Regions from separate parts of the Streptomyces sp. NPDC043738 genome, predicted to be linked through region 1. Evidence: riboswitches for the same ligand, from Rfam matches in the RefSeq annotation. Region 1 holds a riboswitch; each other region holds the start of a gene.
The links. A riboswitch is a leader RNA that binds a small molecule or an ion and turns the genes downstream of it on or off. The one in region 1 is predicted to bind cyclic di-AMP.
Positions count from the first base shown of each region.

Region 2: linked by a shared signal. The riboswitch ahead of AC0680_RS05285 (M23 family metallopeptidase) and the one ahead of AC0680_RS31445 (LysM peptidoglycan-binding domain-containing protein) in region 1 are both predicted to bind cyclic di-AMP.
Region 3: linked by a shared signal. The riboswitch ahead of AC0680_RS35285 (M23 family metallopeptidase) and the one ahead of AC0680_RS31445 (LysM peptidoglycan-binding domain-containing protein) in region 1 are both predicted to bind cyclic di-AMP.

Region 1 covers NZ_JBWKCJ010000032.1:27,051-32,010, forward strand. The annotation lists gene AC0680_RS31435 (cytochrome P450 family protein) at 1-1,068, shown strand, start outside; gene AC0680_RS31440 (LysM peptidoglycan-binding domain-containing protein) at 1,355-2,371, shown strand; cyclic di-AMP (ydaO/yuaA leader) riboswitch at 2,622-2,791, shown strand; gene AC0680_RS31445 (LysM peptidoglycan-binding domain-containing protein) at 2,799-3,452, shown strand; gene eno (phosphopyruvate hydratase) at 3,759-4,960, shown strand, end outside.
Region 2 covers NZ_JBWKCJ010000002.1:473,457-478,416, reverse strand. The annotation lists gene AC0680_RS05300 (YDG/SRA domain-containing protein) at 1-493, opposite strand, end outside; gene AC0680_RS05295 (hypothetical protein) at 605-910, shown strand; gene AC0680_RS05290 (aldo/keto reductase) at 1,003-1,962, opposite strand; gene AC0680_RS05285 (M23 family metallopeptidase) at 2,079-3,230, opposite strand; cyclic di-AMP (ydaO/yuaA leader) riboswitch at 3,242-3,386, opposite strand; gene AC0680_RS05280 (DUF2332 domain-containing protein) at 3,678-4,832, shown strand; gene AC0680_RS05275 (PP2C family protein-serine/threonine phosphatase) at 4,915-4,960, opposite strand, start outside.
Region 3 covers NZ_JBWKCJ010000043.1:18,361-23,320, forward strand. The annotation lists gene AC0680_RS35280 (GntR family transcriptional regulator) at 299-988, opposite strand; gene AC0680_RS35285 (M23 family metallopeptidase) at 1,171-1,971, opposite strand; cyclic di-AMP (ydaO/yuaA leader) riboswitch at 1,984-2,139, opposite strand; gene AC0680_RS35290 (M16 family metallopeptidase) at 2,388-3,770, opposite strand; gene AC0680_RS35295 (M16 family metallopeptidase) at 3,809-4,960, opposite strand, start outside.

The sequences.
Region 1 (4,960 bases):
GTGCACCACAGCGAGTCCGCGCACGGCAAGGGCAAGGTCGGCATCCCGGGCGAGCGCAGCGCCAACCTGATGACGCATCTGCTCAACATCGACCCGCCCGACCACACCCGGCTGCGCCGGCTGGTGTCGAAGGCGTTCACCCCGCGCCGGGTCGCGGCCTTCGCCCCCCGCGTCCAGGAGCTGGCCGACCACCTCATCGACGGCTTCGCCGGGCGCGGCGAGGCCGACCTGATCCATGAGTTCGCCTTTCCGCTGCCCATCTACGCGATCTGCGACCTGCTCGGGGTGCCGCGCGAGGACCAGGACGACTTCCGCGACTGGGCGGGCATGATGATCCGCCACGGCGGGGGGCCGCGCGGCGGGGTCGCCCGTTCCGTGAAGAAGATGCGCGGCTACCTCGCCGAGCTGATCCACCGCAAGCGCGCGTCCCTGGGGGAGACGGCGGAGGCCGACGAGGACCTGATATCCGGTCTGATCCGGGCCTCCGACCACGGCGAGCACCTCACCGAGAACGAGGCCGCCGCGATGGCGTTCATCCTGCTCTTCGCCGGCTTCGAGACCACCGTCAACCTCATCGGCAACGGCACCTACGCGCTGCTGCGCCACCCCGCCCAGCGCGAACTGCTGCAGAAGTCGATGGCGGCGGGCGACACCGAGCTGCTGGCCACCGGCATCGAGGAGCTGCTCCGCTACGACGGCCCCGTGGAGCTGGCGACCTGGCGGTTCGCGACGCGGGAGCTGATGCTCGGCGGGCAGCGGATCGCCGAGGGCGACCCCGTACTGGTGGTGCTGGCCGCCGCGGACCGTGATCCGTCACGCTTTGTCGAACCGGACGTTCTCGATCTGACCCGACGTGACAATCAGCATCTGGGATACGGGCACGGCATCCACTACTGCCTGGGCGCACCGCTCGCCCGGCTCGAGGGGCAGACCGCGCTCGCCACGCTGCTGACCCGGCTCCCGGACATCCGGTTTGCCACGGATCCTGATGATCTGCGCTGGCGGGGCGGGCTCATCATGCGCGGACTGCGGTCCCTCCCGGTGGAGTTCACGCCCGAGCGGTCCTGACCGGGGGTACCGGCAAAGGTGACGGATCGTCAGTCGCGTGACCTAAGCGTGATCTGCGCTACACCGGCTTGTGACTACCCGTGACCCCGGCTACCTTTCGACCCGACGGTCGACAGGATTCACGATTCGTTCACACGGGCGCCCGCATCAGCGGACGTCCGAAGGGGTGGGGAATCGAACGGTCGTCGAACAACTCAACCGCCGCGCGAAAGGCATCCGCATGCGTTCCGGGAACGGCCGACACCGTCGCCCCCGTCAAGCACCGGCCATCTTTGTCACGGCGGGAGTGACCGGCGCGGGCCTCGCACTGCCGCTGCTCTCCGCCAGTGGGGCACATGCCGCCGACACCGCGACCTGGGACCGGGTCGCCCAGTGCGAGAGCGGCGGGGTGTGGAGCGCCGCCTCGGGCAACGGCTTCTACGGCGGGCTGCAGCTGACCCAGGAGATGTGGGACGACTACGGCGGCGGGGCCTACGCCTCGCGTCCCGATCTCGCCAGCCGCGCCCAGCAGATAGCCGTGGCCGAATCGATCCTCGACGACCGCGGCCCGGACGCCTGGCCGAGCTGCGCCGTCAACGCCGGCCTCACCAAGGACGGCCGCGCGCCGAAGGTCGACCCGGGCAGCACCAGCACGCCGCTGCCCGACCCCTCCGACGACGACGGCGACCCGGCCCCCTGGGACCAGTCCCCCTCGACCGGCTCGTCCGATGTGCCCGACGGCCCGGACGACTCCGGGGCCCACGACGGCGACCGCGAGGGCGACGGCGAGAAGTCCCCGGACGGATCCCGTGACGGGTCCCGCGACGGCTCGTCCGACGACTCGCGCGGCGATGCGGGCGACGAGCCGTCCCAGGAGACGCCGGCGCCGTCCGAGTCCGACGGCCGCGACACCTCCAAGACCCCGGAGCCGTCCGACTCCACCACGCCCGGTGACCAGGGCGACGACGCCTCCCGCCCCACCGACCCCTCCGGCGACGCCGACCGCCCGGACCCGAGCGGTACGCCCGGGCAGACGCCCGGCAAGGGCAAGCACCGCGGCGACGCGGACCCGGACGAGAGCGACGGCGGCGACCGGTCGCCCGGCGGCCGGCACGCCTCGCGCGGCGACGACGGGCGCCGCACGGGCCCGGCGGGCGGCGACTACACCGTGCGCCCGGGTGACAGCCTGTCAGCCATCGCCGCGGCCCATCGGCTGCCGGGCGGCTGGCCCGCGCTCTACGAGCGCAACGAGGGCGTCATCGGGACCGACGAGAACCTGATCCAGCCGGGTCAGCGGCTCGATCTCGGGCACAAGGAAGGCTAGTTCGCCGCCTTCGTCCCCTTTGGGAAAGTGAGACAAGGCTCTCGTTGGGCGGCGGGCGCACAGATCCGCCCGCCGCCGTCATACCGGGCCTCACCTGCAGATATGTGACCAACCCGTGATCAAAAACGGTCAACTTGGTTCAGAAGGTGGGGTTTGAACACCAAGGGGATTACTGCTTACGGTCAGGACCGCTCGCCAAAGCGAGCCCCTTCGATCACACGCCGAATCCTGCCGGTGGTCGGAGGCAGTTGACGCGCAAGCGCCGAAGGCAGGAGCGGGGGAACCAAGGTAGGCGCCGGTCAGGCCCGTGAAAGCGGGTCAGCCGGCTTGGGGTGAAGCCAGGTGCGCCACGCGCGCCCGGCCGGGCGACTCACAGCCCGAACCCGACAGCTCACCTCGTAGGCGTCGGTGAGGAAACGAACGAACCATGCTGATCAACAAGGGCAAGCACCGTCGTCCCTCCAAGGCCGTCCGCGTCGCCACCCTCGCCGGTGTCGCCGGTGCCGCCGTCGCCGTCCCGCTGATGGGCGCCACGTCCGCCTCCGCCGCCTCGGTCGCCACCTGGGACAAGGTCGCCCAGTGCGAGTCCGGTGGCAACTGGTCGATCAACACCGGTAACGGCTACTACGGTGGCCTGCAGTTCTCCAACTCCAGCTGGGCCGCCGCCGGTGGCACCCAGTACGCGGCCCGCGCCGACCTGGCCACCAAGGCCCAGCAGATCGCCGCCGCCGAGAAGCTCCTCGCCATCCAGGGCCCGGGCGCCTGGTCCTGCGCCGGTGCCGGCGGCCTGACCTCCGGTGGTCCGGCCCCCGAGCTCGACACCTCCGCCAAGTCCGCCCCCAAGCAGGAAGCGGCCAAGCCCGAGGTGAAGAAGGCCCCGGCCGCCCCCAAGGCCGAGAAGGCCCAGCCTACTCCGAAGAAGTCCGAGCGCGGCGGCGACTACACCGTCAAGGCGGGCGACACCCTCGCCAAGATCGCCAAGGCCCACGGCACCAACTGGAAGTCGCTCTACGCGGCCAACAAGTCGGTCATCGGCGGCAACCCGAACCTGATCTTCCCGGGTCAGCAGCTCAGCATCTGAGCCGTCCGCTCACCGGGTCCCGTATGACCCCGGCGGCGGTCCCCGCCGCTTCGTGAGACTGCCCCGCCCGGCGCACACGCCCCCCCAGTGCGCCGTGGCGGGGCTTCTCCGTTCGCCGGGGCGCGCAGCGCCGGTGACCAGCGGCGTCGAGTATTTTCCCCGCTCAGCGAACAATGTGCCGAAACCTCCCGTGAACTGCGCCTTTGAGTATCTTTTCGTCCCACGGAGCGGGCCGAGGGCAAGCGGACGAGCCAGGGGCCGTTAGGCTCATGCTGCAGAACTCCAGACACCCATGAAGGAGACAACGTGCCGTCCATCGACGTCGTCGTAGCCCGCGAAATTCTCGACTCGCGAGGTAATCCCACGGTCGAGGTCGAGGTCGGCCTCGACGACGGCAGCACGGGCCGTGCCGCCGTGCCGTCCGGCGCCTCGACCGGCGCCTTCGAGGCCATCGAGCTCCGCGACGGCGACCCGAACCGCTACCTCGGCAAGGGCGTCGAGAAGGCCGTCCTGGCCGTCATCGAGCAGATCGGCCCGGAGCTCGTCGGCTACGACGCGACCGAGCAGCGGCTGATCGACCAGGCGATGTTCGACCTGGACGCCACCGACAACAAGGGCTCGCTCGGCGCCAACGCCATCCTCGGTGTCTCCCTGGCCGTCGCGCACGCCGCCTCCGAGGCCAGCGACCTGCCGCTGTTCCGCTACCTCGGCGGTCCGAACGCGCACGTGCTGCCCGTGCCGATGATGAACATCCTCAACGGCGGCTCGCACGCCGACTCCAACGTGGACATCCAGGAGTTCATGATCGCGCCGATCGGCGCGGAGTCCTTCTCCGAGGCGCTGCGCTGGGGCGCGGAGGTCTACCACACCCTCAAGAAGGTCCTCAAGGAGCGCGGCCTGTCCACCGGCCTCGGCGACGAGGGCGGCTTCGCCCCGAACCTGGGCTCCAACCGCGAGGCCCTCGACCTCATCCTCGAGGCCATCAAGCAGGCCGGTTACACCCCCGGCCAGGACATCGCGCTCGCGCTGGACGTCGCCGCCTCCGAGTTCTACAAGGACGGCTCGTACCAGTTCGAGGGCCAGACCCGCTCGGCCGCCGAGATGACCGAGTACTACGCGGAGCTGGTGGCGGCCTACCCGCTGGTCTCCATCGAGGACCCGCTGTTCGAGGACGACTGGGCCGGCTGGAAGGTCATCACCGACAAGCTCGGCGCCAAGGTCCAGCTGGTCGGCGACGACCTGTTCGTCACCAACCCCGAGCGCCTGGCCCGCGGCATCGAGGAGGGCTCCGCCAACGCGCTGCTGGTGAAGGTCAACCAGATCGGCTCGCTGACCGAGACCCTGGACGCCGTCGAGCTGGCCCAGCGCAACGGCTTCAAGTGCATGATGTCGCACCGCTCCGGTGAGACCGAGGACGTCACCATCGCCGACCTGGCCGTCGCCACCAACTGCGGCCAGATCAAGACCGGTGCCCCGGCCCGCTCCGAGCGCGTCGCCAAGTACAACCA
Region 2 (4,960 bases), on a different contig from region 1:
GCGGATCCACCGTTTCGCCATCTTCGATCTTGAGGAGTCGGAACTGGCAGATCCGGAAGCCGTCCCTGCCTATGGTGGTCCAGCTCTCGGCCACCCGGAAGAGACCGCAGTACACATAGCCACCGGTGGCCTTCTGTCGCTTGATGTTCAAGCCTCGGATCACCCGTACCGGGTTGCCGAGGGCTTGATTGAGCAGCAGGCCGGCATTTCCCTTCGCGTCCATGGTCTGGTCGGCGACCATGCACTGGGTAGACCTATCGCGCCCGCCCTCGCCGGTGTAGATGATCTCGGTTTCGCCATACTCATCGTCGACGTAGCCACCAGAGAGAACGATGGAGTCGACGCCTTCCGTCGCGGTACCGGAGATACCCCTTCCGAGTTGGCGATGCACTCCCTGAGCATGCAACTCCGCATGCCCCTCGAAGTGCTGACCTTCATAGACCCCCGCTGGGGCGCCAAACTTGACGGGGTTTCGCGATTTCGCCTTCGTCATGGATGAATACTGCCAACGCCTTGATCACCACGTCACCCCGATCGCCGTGAGCCCCCGCGGGAACGCCCGCGCGTAGGCTCGGGGAAGTTGACTCTGATCGGGAGGATTGTGATGGCCGGCGTACCGACGAGTGTGGTGGCGGCGAGTGGGCTGCTGGGCGGCTACGGCGTGGCCCGTTGGACGAAGAAGCGGCCCCTGGGTGGGGTGGCGCTCGCGGCGGCGGGGGCCGTGGCGGCCAAGGGGTGGCAGGAGAAGGCCGGGGCCAAGACCGCGGCGGCGTTGAGTGGGGCGTATGTGGCGGCCTTTGTGGGGTCGCATCCGCTGGCGAAGAAGATCGGGGCCTGGCCTTCGGTGTTCGCGGTCGCGGGCGGGGTCGCGCTGGCGTCGTGGGCGGTGGTCGACCGTCGGGGGAAGTGAGGCCGGCGACCGGCGCGGGTACGGGGCGGGGCCGGGGCGTCATGCGTACCCCGACCCCGCCCCGACCTCGCCCCGTCCACGCCGTGGGTGGATCAGGCCGAAGCCTCGTTCAGGAGGGTGAGTTCGGGCTCCGTGAGGGTCAGGTCGGCGACGGCCAGGAGGGGCGTCAGCTGGCTGACCGTGCGGGCGCTGGCGAGGGGCGCCGCGACGGTGGGCTGTGCGGCCAGCCAGGCGAGGGCGACGGTCGCGACCTCGGCCTCGTGGGCGGCGGCGACCGTGTCGAGGGCCTCAAGGACGCGCAGCCCGCGGTCGGTGGCGAGGTACTGGCCGGCCTTCCCGGAGCGGGCGCTGTCGACATCGGTGCCCGGGCGGTACTTGCCGGTCAGGAAGCCGGAGGCGAGGGCCCAGTACGGGATGGCGGCCACGCCCTCGCGGGCCGCCACGTCGGCGAGTTCGCCCTCGTAGGTGTCGCGGGAGACCAGGTTGTAGTGCGGCTGGAGGGCGACGTAACGGGCCACGCCCTCGCGGGCGGAGAAGGCCAGGGACTCCGCCAGGCGCGGCGCGGAGATGTTGGAGGCGGCGATCTCACGGACCTTGCCGGCCTGGACGAGCTCGTCGAGGGTGCCGATGATCTCCGAGACCTCGACCGATTCGTCGTCGTAGTGGGTGTAGTAGAGGTCGATGTAGTCGGTGCGCAGACGGCTGAGGGACTGGTCGACCGCGGACTTGACGGTGGCCGGGCTCAGGCCCTTGTAGTCGGGGTGGGCGCCGACCTTGGTGGCGACGACGACCTCGGAGCGATTGCCGCGGGAGGCCAGCCAGTTGCCGATGACGGTCTCGGATTCACCGCCCTTGTTGCCGGGCACCCAGGCCGAATAGGCGTCGGCGGTGTCGATGAAGTTGCCACCGCCTGCCGCATACGCGTCGAGCACGGCGAACGACTCGGCTTCGTCGGCCGTCCAGCCGAAGACGTTGCCCCCGAGGGCGAGCGGGGAGACGGCGAGCGAGCCGAGGTTCCGGCGGTTTTGGGGGGTGGGTTGTGTCGAGGTCATACGTGGTTGCAGCGTGGTGAGGGAGGGAGTTATTCCGCGGGAGGAGTGGCCTCCCGCGGCGCGCTCGGGCCGCCTCCCGGCAGGCCCTCAGGCGCGTCGCCCGGCGGGCCGGGCGCTCAGACGTTCACGCCGTGATCGCGCAGCCACGGCATCGGGTCTATCGGGTCGCCGGCGCCGGGGCGTACCTCCAGGTGGAGATGGGGACCGGTGACGTTGCCGGTGGCGCCGACGCGGCCGATCACCTCGCCGGTGCTGACCTTGCCCGAGGTCTTCACCATCGAGGACAGGTGGCAGAACCACAGCTCGGTGCCGTCGTCGAGGGTGAGGACGATGCGGTAGCCGTACGAACCGGCCCAGCCGGCCTGGGTGATGGTGCCGGAGTGCACCGCCTTGATGGGCGTACCGGTCGGTGCGGCGAAGTCCTGGCCCGTGTGGTCGGCGGCCCAGCGGTCGCCGGCCTGACCGAAGCTGGCGGTGAGGGTGTAGGAGGAGACGGGGGCGATGAAGCTCTTCGCCAGTTGGGCCAGGCGCTCGGCCTCCGCCTTCCGGCGCGCCTCCGCCTCGGCCTTGCGCTTGGCCTCCAACTCTGCCGCCTTCTTGGCCGCCGCGGCCTTGTCCGCCGCGTCCTGGGCCGTCTTCTGGGCCGCGGACGCGTCCGTCGCCGCCTGCTTGATGGCGGCGCCCTCGGCCGCTTCGCGGGCCTGCTCCTCGGCGGCGCCCTGCTGCGCGTCGGCCTGCTGGAGGATGCGGCTGCGCAGCGCCTCGCCGGCGTTGGTGCCCGTACCGGTCGTGCCGGTCTGGGTGACCTGGGAGAGCGGACCGGCGGCTACGGGGTCGGCGGAGTCGCTTCCGGAGGCCGTTGCGGTGGAATCGGCGCCGGAGTCGGATATGAGGCCGCCGAGCCCCGGGAGGGACTCGGCATCCGGAAGGCTGTCGGAGATGTCGTGGGCCATGCCGCCGATGTCGGGCATGGATATCGGGACCGGCGGACGGTCCTCGGCGGTGGCCATGCCGCCCGCGCCGACGGCCGCGATGACGCCGACGCCCAGGACCGTGCCACTACGGGCGAGTCCGCCGCCGCGCTGCTTGGCCACCCGGTGCTTGCCGCGGACCGGTCGCAGCGACTCCTCGGTGGGATTCCACTCCTCCCAAGGGCCGTCGCCGTCGGTGCCCGCTATGCCCTCCGGATCACCCGGTCCTTCGAAGGCACCTCGGTCGTCGAGCCGGTATGCGGGCGAAGCCTCGGGGGCAGGCCTGTTGGACGCCACGGGGGCGCACTCCTTTCCTTCCTTCTCGCCTACCGGGTTAGCTGACGGGTTCGGAGCAGGAAGGTCTCCTACGGGCCACTCTGGCGGAGGCGCCCGATTCACCCCAAGGTGGTGGTTCCCCGGTTCCCTTGGTGCAGTTCGAAGTGCTGGAGATGCGTGAAAAGCGCGTGCGGGATTCGGCGTCGGCGCGCGGTGCCGCCTCTTGCGACGGCTGGGACGACCGCGCTGCGTTATCGGACAGTAATAGAGGTCGCGACTGTTTTCCAAGCCTTCCTGGGAATCCTTATCCGTTCCGCATGAGGTTTGGCCTGGACTTTTTCGGTCACCATGCCCACAAACCGGGCGAGTTGACCATGCGCCGCTAAACGATCTCGCGCTGATTGTGCGTCAGTCGTTATGCGGAGGGGCGCCCCTCAGTTACGCAACGTGAGGGCGTAACGTCGGATCATGGTCGTCAACGTCGAGAGCGCGGGGAGCACCGTGAGCTCCGGAAACGTCAAGGGCGGTATCGGCCGGAGCGCGGCGGCGGATCTGGCGGAGCGCTACCGGGAGTTCTCGTGGCGGGAGGCGCGGGGACGGTCCGACGCCCATGCGGAGCTGACCGCGCGGATCAGCCAGGACCCGGAGTTCTGCGATCTGCTGTCGGGGTCGCTGCCGGCCGGCAACAAGCAGCAGCCGAACCTCCTGCTCGCCGCCGTCCGCCAGCTCGACGGCCCGCACGCGGAGCAGGGCCCGCGCGGCGAGGCGGCGTACGGTCGCTGGCGCGAGTGGACGGTCCGGCACTGGGACGAGGTCCGCGCGGTGATCATGCAGCGCGCCACCCAGACCAACGAGCCGGCCCGCTGCGCCACGCTGCTGCCGCTGCTCGCCCGTCTGCCGCAGCCGCTGGCGCTGCTGGAGGTCGGCGCGTCGGCCGGACTGTGCCTGCACCCCGACAGCTACCGGTACCGGTACGAGTCCGCCACCGGGTACGAGGGGCGGCCGGCGGGCGGCCCGCGGACCGTCGAGGTGGGGGCGCCGGACGGCCCGGTGGTCTTCGGCTGCCGTACGGACTGGGCACCCGAGGAACTGCCCGGCCGGCTGCCGGAGATCGTCTGGCGGGCCGGAATCGATCTGAACCCGCTCGACCCCGTCGGCGCACCGGACGATCTGCGCTGGCTCCAGTCGCTCGTCTGGCCGGGCGAGGGGGAGCGCGCGGCCCGGCTCTCCGCCGCCGTCGAGGCCGTACGGGCGGCGCCGCGGCCGCGGATCGTACCCGGCGATCTGATCGACGAGCTGCCCGCGCTGGCCGCCGCGGCACCGCCCGAGGCGACGCTGGTCGTCTTCCACAGCGCGGTGCTGAGCTACCTTCCGCCCGCCCGCCGCGAGGAGTTCGCGCGCCTCGTACGGTCGCTGCTCGACGAGCGGCCCGGTGGCGGGCACTGGATCTCCAACGAGCACCACTCGGTCCTGCCGTGGATCACCGCGCCGGAGCACCACGCCGGGCGCCCGGAGGACGGACGGCTGACCCTCGCCCTGGACGGGCGGCCGGTCGCGCTCACCGGCCCGCACGGCGAGAGCCTGCACCGGCTGCCGGGCACGGACCCCGGAACGGGGAGGTAAGCAGAAGCGGCGCGTAGGGGCCGACCGGGCCGGCCCCTCCTCGGCCCGCCCTGATCGGCGGCCCGGCGCTCCTCGCCCCGCCCTACTCCCCCATGGGCCGCTGCACCGCCAGCAGGGCCATGTCGTCC
Region 3 (4,960 bases), on a different contig from region 1:
CCCGGTCGTCGCGGCGGGGCCGTTTCGCTGCGATCGCGATTCTTCGCCCCGGCCGGTATGCCGCCTGAAATGCCGCAGCGCGGCGCCATGCCCCGCCGCCGCTGAATAGATTCTCCGGAAAACTCCGCCGGAAAAACGCCGTACGGTTCGGCGCCCGGCACGAAAGCACCAGAAATCCGAATACGGGTGCACGGCGGACGGAATACCGGCACCCTGCAAGAAATCGCCGTGCGGCCGTCGCGCCCATTCCCCTGCGCGTGCCATTGCCCCGCACCCCTCTTTGTATACGGGGCCGTTGTTAAGAGCGGGCGCGCGCTGTGTTGACGGGCCGTTTCGGATCCCTCACCTCGGCCTTGGCCGGGCGCCGCAGCCGGTAGACCGGCAGTGAACGCTCGATATGGGCCGCCATCAGGGCGCGGGCGCGTTCGGCGTCCCCGCGGGCCACCGCGTCGAGCACCGCGCCGTGATCGTCCCAGGACTCGCCGGCTCCGGCCGGCGGCTCCACCGCGTACATCCACTCGATCTTGCGCCGCAGCTGGGTCAGCAGCGCGGTCAGGCTGGGGCTGCCGGCCGCCTGGGCGAGCGTCTCGTGGAACCAGCCGTCCAATTGGCGCAGGTCCGCGGCGTTGCCGTGGCGCGCCCGCTCACGTCCCAGCCGCACCAGCCCGCGCAGCACCTTGAGATGGGCCGGGCTGCGGCGGGCGGCCGCGCGGGCGGCACCCAGCGGCTCCAGCAGCGCGCGGATGTCCAGCAGGTCGGCGGCCTCCTGCTCGGTGGGCTCGGCGACACAGGCGCCCGCGTGGTGGCGGGTGGTGACGAAGCCCTCCGACTGCAGGGTGCGCAGCGCTTCACGGACCGGCACCCTGGAGACGCCGTAACGCGCCGCCAGGATCTCCTCGATCAGCCGGCTCCCCGGCGCCAGCGCACCGGAGACAATGTCCTCGCGAATCGCCGTGCACACCGCATGCGCGGAAATATGGCCTCGCATCGTCCGTGCCTCCGCCGTAATCCCCTGGAAACGCCGCCGGTTGACGACTTTTCCGTGACTCTATTCGACCGGGACGGCTTTTCCGACGGACTCCGCTTATCCATGGATATTTTTTAGCCAGCGGACGGCGCCGGCATCGGGCGAAGCGGTGTGTCAGACGATGCGGAGGCGACCGCGGTGCATCAGACGTTGACGCCGTGCGAGCGCAGATACGCGATCGGGTCGATGTCCGAGCCGTAGTCGGCGGTGGTGCGGGCCTCGAAGTGCAGGTGCGGGCCGGTGACGTTGCCGGTGGCGCCGGAGAGCCCGATCTGCTTGCCGGGGGTGACGCTCTCGCCGACCGAGACGGAGATCGACGACAGGTGGCCGTACTGGGTGTACGTGCCGTCGTTCATCTTGATCACGACGTTGTTGCCGTACGAGCCGCCCCAGCCGGCCTCGACGACGGTGCCCGCGCCGACGGCGCGGACGGAGGTCCCGGAGGCGGCGTGGAAGTCGATGCCGGTGTGGCTGCCCGAGGACCACAGGCCGCTGGACGCCTTGTAGGCGGTGGACACGTAGGAGCCGGCGATCGGGGCGACGAAGGTGTTGAGGCGCTTGCGCTCGGCCTCGCGGGCGGCGCGCTCCTTGGCCTCGCGCTCCGCCTTGGCCTTCTTCCGGGCCGCCTCGGCGCGCCGCTGGGCCTCCTCGGCCTGCTTCTTGGCGACGGCCTCGGCCTTCGCCCTCGCGGCGGCGGCCTCGGCGTCGGCCTGCTGCGCGTCGGCCTGGGCCTCGATGCGGTTGGCGAGCTCGTCACCGAGGACGACGGCCTGCTGCAGACCGGTGTCGTGGGTGCGCGCCTCGTCCGTGGCGGCCAGCGCCGGCGAGGCCACCGAGGCGACAACGCCGGAGGCCGCGAGGGTGGCTATGCCCGCGATGTTGCGGGTCGAGCGGGCGGTGCGGCTCGCACGACGGTGCTTCCCGGTGGCACGTATGAACGCCATGTACTGGCTTGTCCTTTCCTTCCTTCTCGCCTACCGGGTTAGCTGACGGGTTCGGAGCAGGAAGGTCTCCTACGGGCTCCTCCGAAGAGGCGTCCGATTCACCCCAGGGACGTGTGGGTCCCCGGCTCCCCTGGCTCGCGCCGTACGGGGACTCGGCGATGACTGTCCGGTGCCACTGTTGTGGCGGAGTTGTGACGAACAGCCGGACCGACGCTAATCGGGGCAACTTTCGATCGCCAAACAGAACCGCTTTTTTGTGCGGGATGCCACAAGAAGCGGAGCGGTCAGTCGCCATAAACCGGACATACGGCGGCTCCCGTGGCAGAGAGCACCACGGGAGCCGCCGCTCGAAACTGATCCGCCGTCATACGGGGCGGCCAGGGCGTGCCTTCCGGATCGGCCCTGGCTGTGTCGCCCTAGCCGCCGACGACCGTCACCTCGCCCAACCCCAGCGCCTTGACGGGCTCGGCGATCTGGGCCGCGTCACCCACCAGGACCGTCACCAGCCGGTCCACCGGGAAGGCGCTGACCGCCGCCGCGGTCGCCTCGACCGTGCCGGTCTCCGCGAGCCGGACGTACAACTGCGCCTGGAAGTCGTCCGGGAGCTGCTGCTCGACCTGGTCGGCCAGCGTGCCCGCGACGGCCGCCGCGGTCTCGTACTTCAGCGGCGCGACGCCGACGAGGTTCTGGACGGCGACATCGCGCTCCTCGTCCGTCAGCCCTTCCGCCGCGAGGGTCCGCAGCACCTGCCACAGGTCCTGGAGCGCCGGCACGGTGGAGGCGGTGTCCACCGAGCCGCTGATGGCCAGCAGCGCCGCGCCCGTCGCCCCCTCGGGGGAGGCGGGGGCGGTGGAGCGCAGCACCTGGCCGAAGGCGCGCACCCCGTAGGTGTAGCCCTTCTCCTCCCGCAGCACACGGTCCAGCCGGGAGGTGAGCGTGCCGCCCAGGCAGTACGTGCCGAGGACCTGCGCCGGCCACACCCGGTCGTGGCGGTCGGCGCCGATCCGGCCGATGAGCAGCTGCGTCTGGACGGCTCCGGGGCGGTCCACGATCACCACACGGCCGGTGTCGTCGGCGACGATCGGCGCGGCCTTCAGCGGCTCGGCCGTCGAACCGCTCCAGGCGCCGAGGGTCTCGGCGAGCGCCGCGTCCAGGTCGACACCGGTGAAGTCGCCGACGATGACGGCGGTGGCCGTGGCGGGCCGCACATGGGCGTCGTAGAAGGCCCGGACGGCCGCCGCGTCGATGCGGGCCACGGTCTCCTCGGTGCCCTGGCGGGGCCGCGACATGCGCGCGGTGGCCGGGAACAGCTCCTTGGACAGCGCCATGGCGGCACGGCGGGCCGGGTTCGCGAGCTCGTGCGGGATCTCGTCGAGGCGGTTGCGCACCAGCCGCTCGACCTCGCTGTCGGGGAAGGCGGGGGCGCGCAGCGCGTCGGCGAGCAGGCCGAGCGCGCGCGGCAGCCGGGAGGCCGGGACCTCCAGGGAGACCCGTACGCCGGGGTGGTCGGCGTGGGCGTCCAGCGTGGCGCCGCAGCGCTCCAGCTCGGCGGCGAACTCCTCGGCGTCGTACTTGTCGGTGCCCTCGGACAGCGCACGCGCCATGATCGTGGCGACGCCGTCCAGGCCCTCGGGCTCGGCGTCCAGCGGCGCGACGAGGTTGACCTCGACGGCGACGACCTGCTGGCCGGGACGGTGGCTGGTCAGCAGCGTGAGCCCGTTGGGGAGTTGACTGCGGTCGGGGGCCGGGAAGGCCCACGGCTTGGGCGCGCCGCCCCGGGGCTGGGGGTGGAAGTCCATGGTGCTCATGGGGGACCCTGCGCGGTTGGTGGCGTCGCTCACTGGTCCGCCTCCCCTTCCTCGGTGTCGGCGGCGTCGGTCGGCTCGGTGGGTTCGTAGACCAGCACCGCGCGGTTGTCGGGGCGCAGCCGGGCCTTGGCGACCGCCTGCACCTCCTCGGGGCTGATGTCCAGGACACGCCGCACGGCGGACAGCGCGAGCTGCGGATCGCCGAACAGGACGGCGAAGCGGCACAGTTCGTCGGCGCGGCCGCTGACCGTGGCGAGGCGGTCCAGCCATTCGCGCTCCAGCTGGGCCTGCGCGCGCTCCATCTCCTCCGGGGTCGGGCCGTCGGCGGCGAAGCGGGCCAGCTCCTCGTCGACGGCGCGCTCGATGTCGGGGACCTCCACGCCGCCGGACGTCTTCACGTCCAGCCAGCCCAGCGAGGGCGCGCCGGCCAGCCGCAGCAGGCCGAAGCCGGCCGCCACGGCGCTGCGGTCGCGACGCACCAGCCGGTTGTACAGGCGGGAGGACTCGCCGCCGCCCAGGACGGTCAGCGCCAGGTCCGCGGCGTCCGCCTCACGGGTGCCGTCGTGCGGCAGACGGTAGGCCGCCATCAGGGCGCGGGAGGGCACGTCCTCCTCGACGACCTCGCGCAGCTGTCCGCCCATGACGTCGGGCAGGGTGCCGTCCCGGGGCGGCTGCTTGCCGTCGTGCGAGGGGATCGAGCCGAAGTACTTCTCGATCCAGGCCAGCGTCTGCGCGGAGTCGATGTCGCCGACGACCGACAGGACGGCGTTGTTGGGCGCGTAGTACGTACGGAAGAACGCCCGGGCGTCCTCCAGCGAAGCGGCGTCCAGGTCGGCCATCGACCCGATGGGCGTGTGGTGGTACGGGTGGCCCTCCGGGTACGCCATGGCCGTCAGCTTCTCGAAGGCCGTGCCGTAGGGGACGTTGTCGTAGCGCTGGCGGCGCTCGTTCTTGACGACGTCGCGCTGGTTCTCCAGGGACTCTTCGTCGAGCGCGGTCAGCAGCGAACCCATCCGGTCCGCCTCCAGCCAGAGCGCGAGCTCCAGCTCATGGGTGGGCATGGTCTCGAAGTAGTTGGTGCGCTCGAAGCTCGTGGTGCCGTTGAGCGAGCCGCCGGCGCCCTGCACCAGCTCGAAGTGGCCGTTGCCCTTCACCTGCGCGGAACCCTGGAACATCAGGTG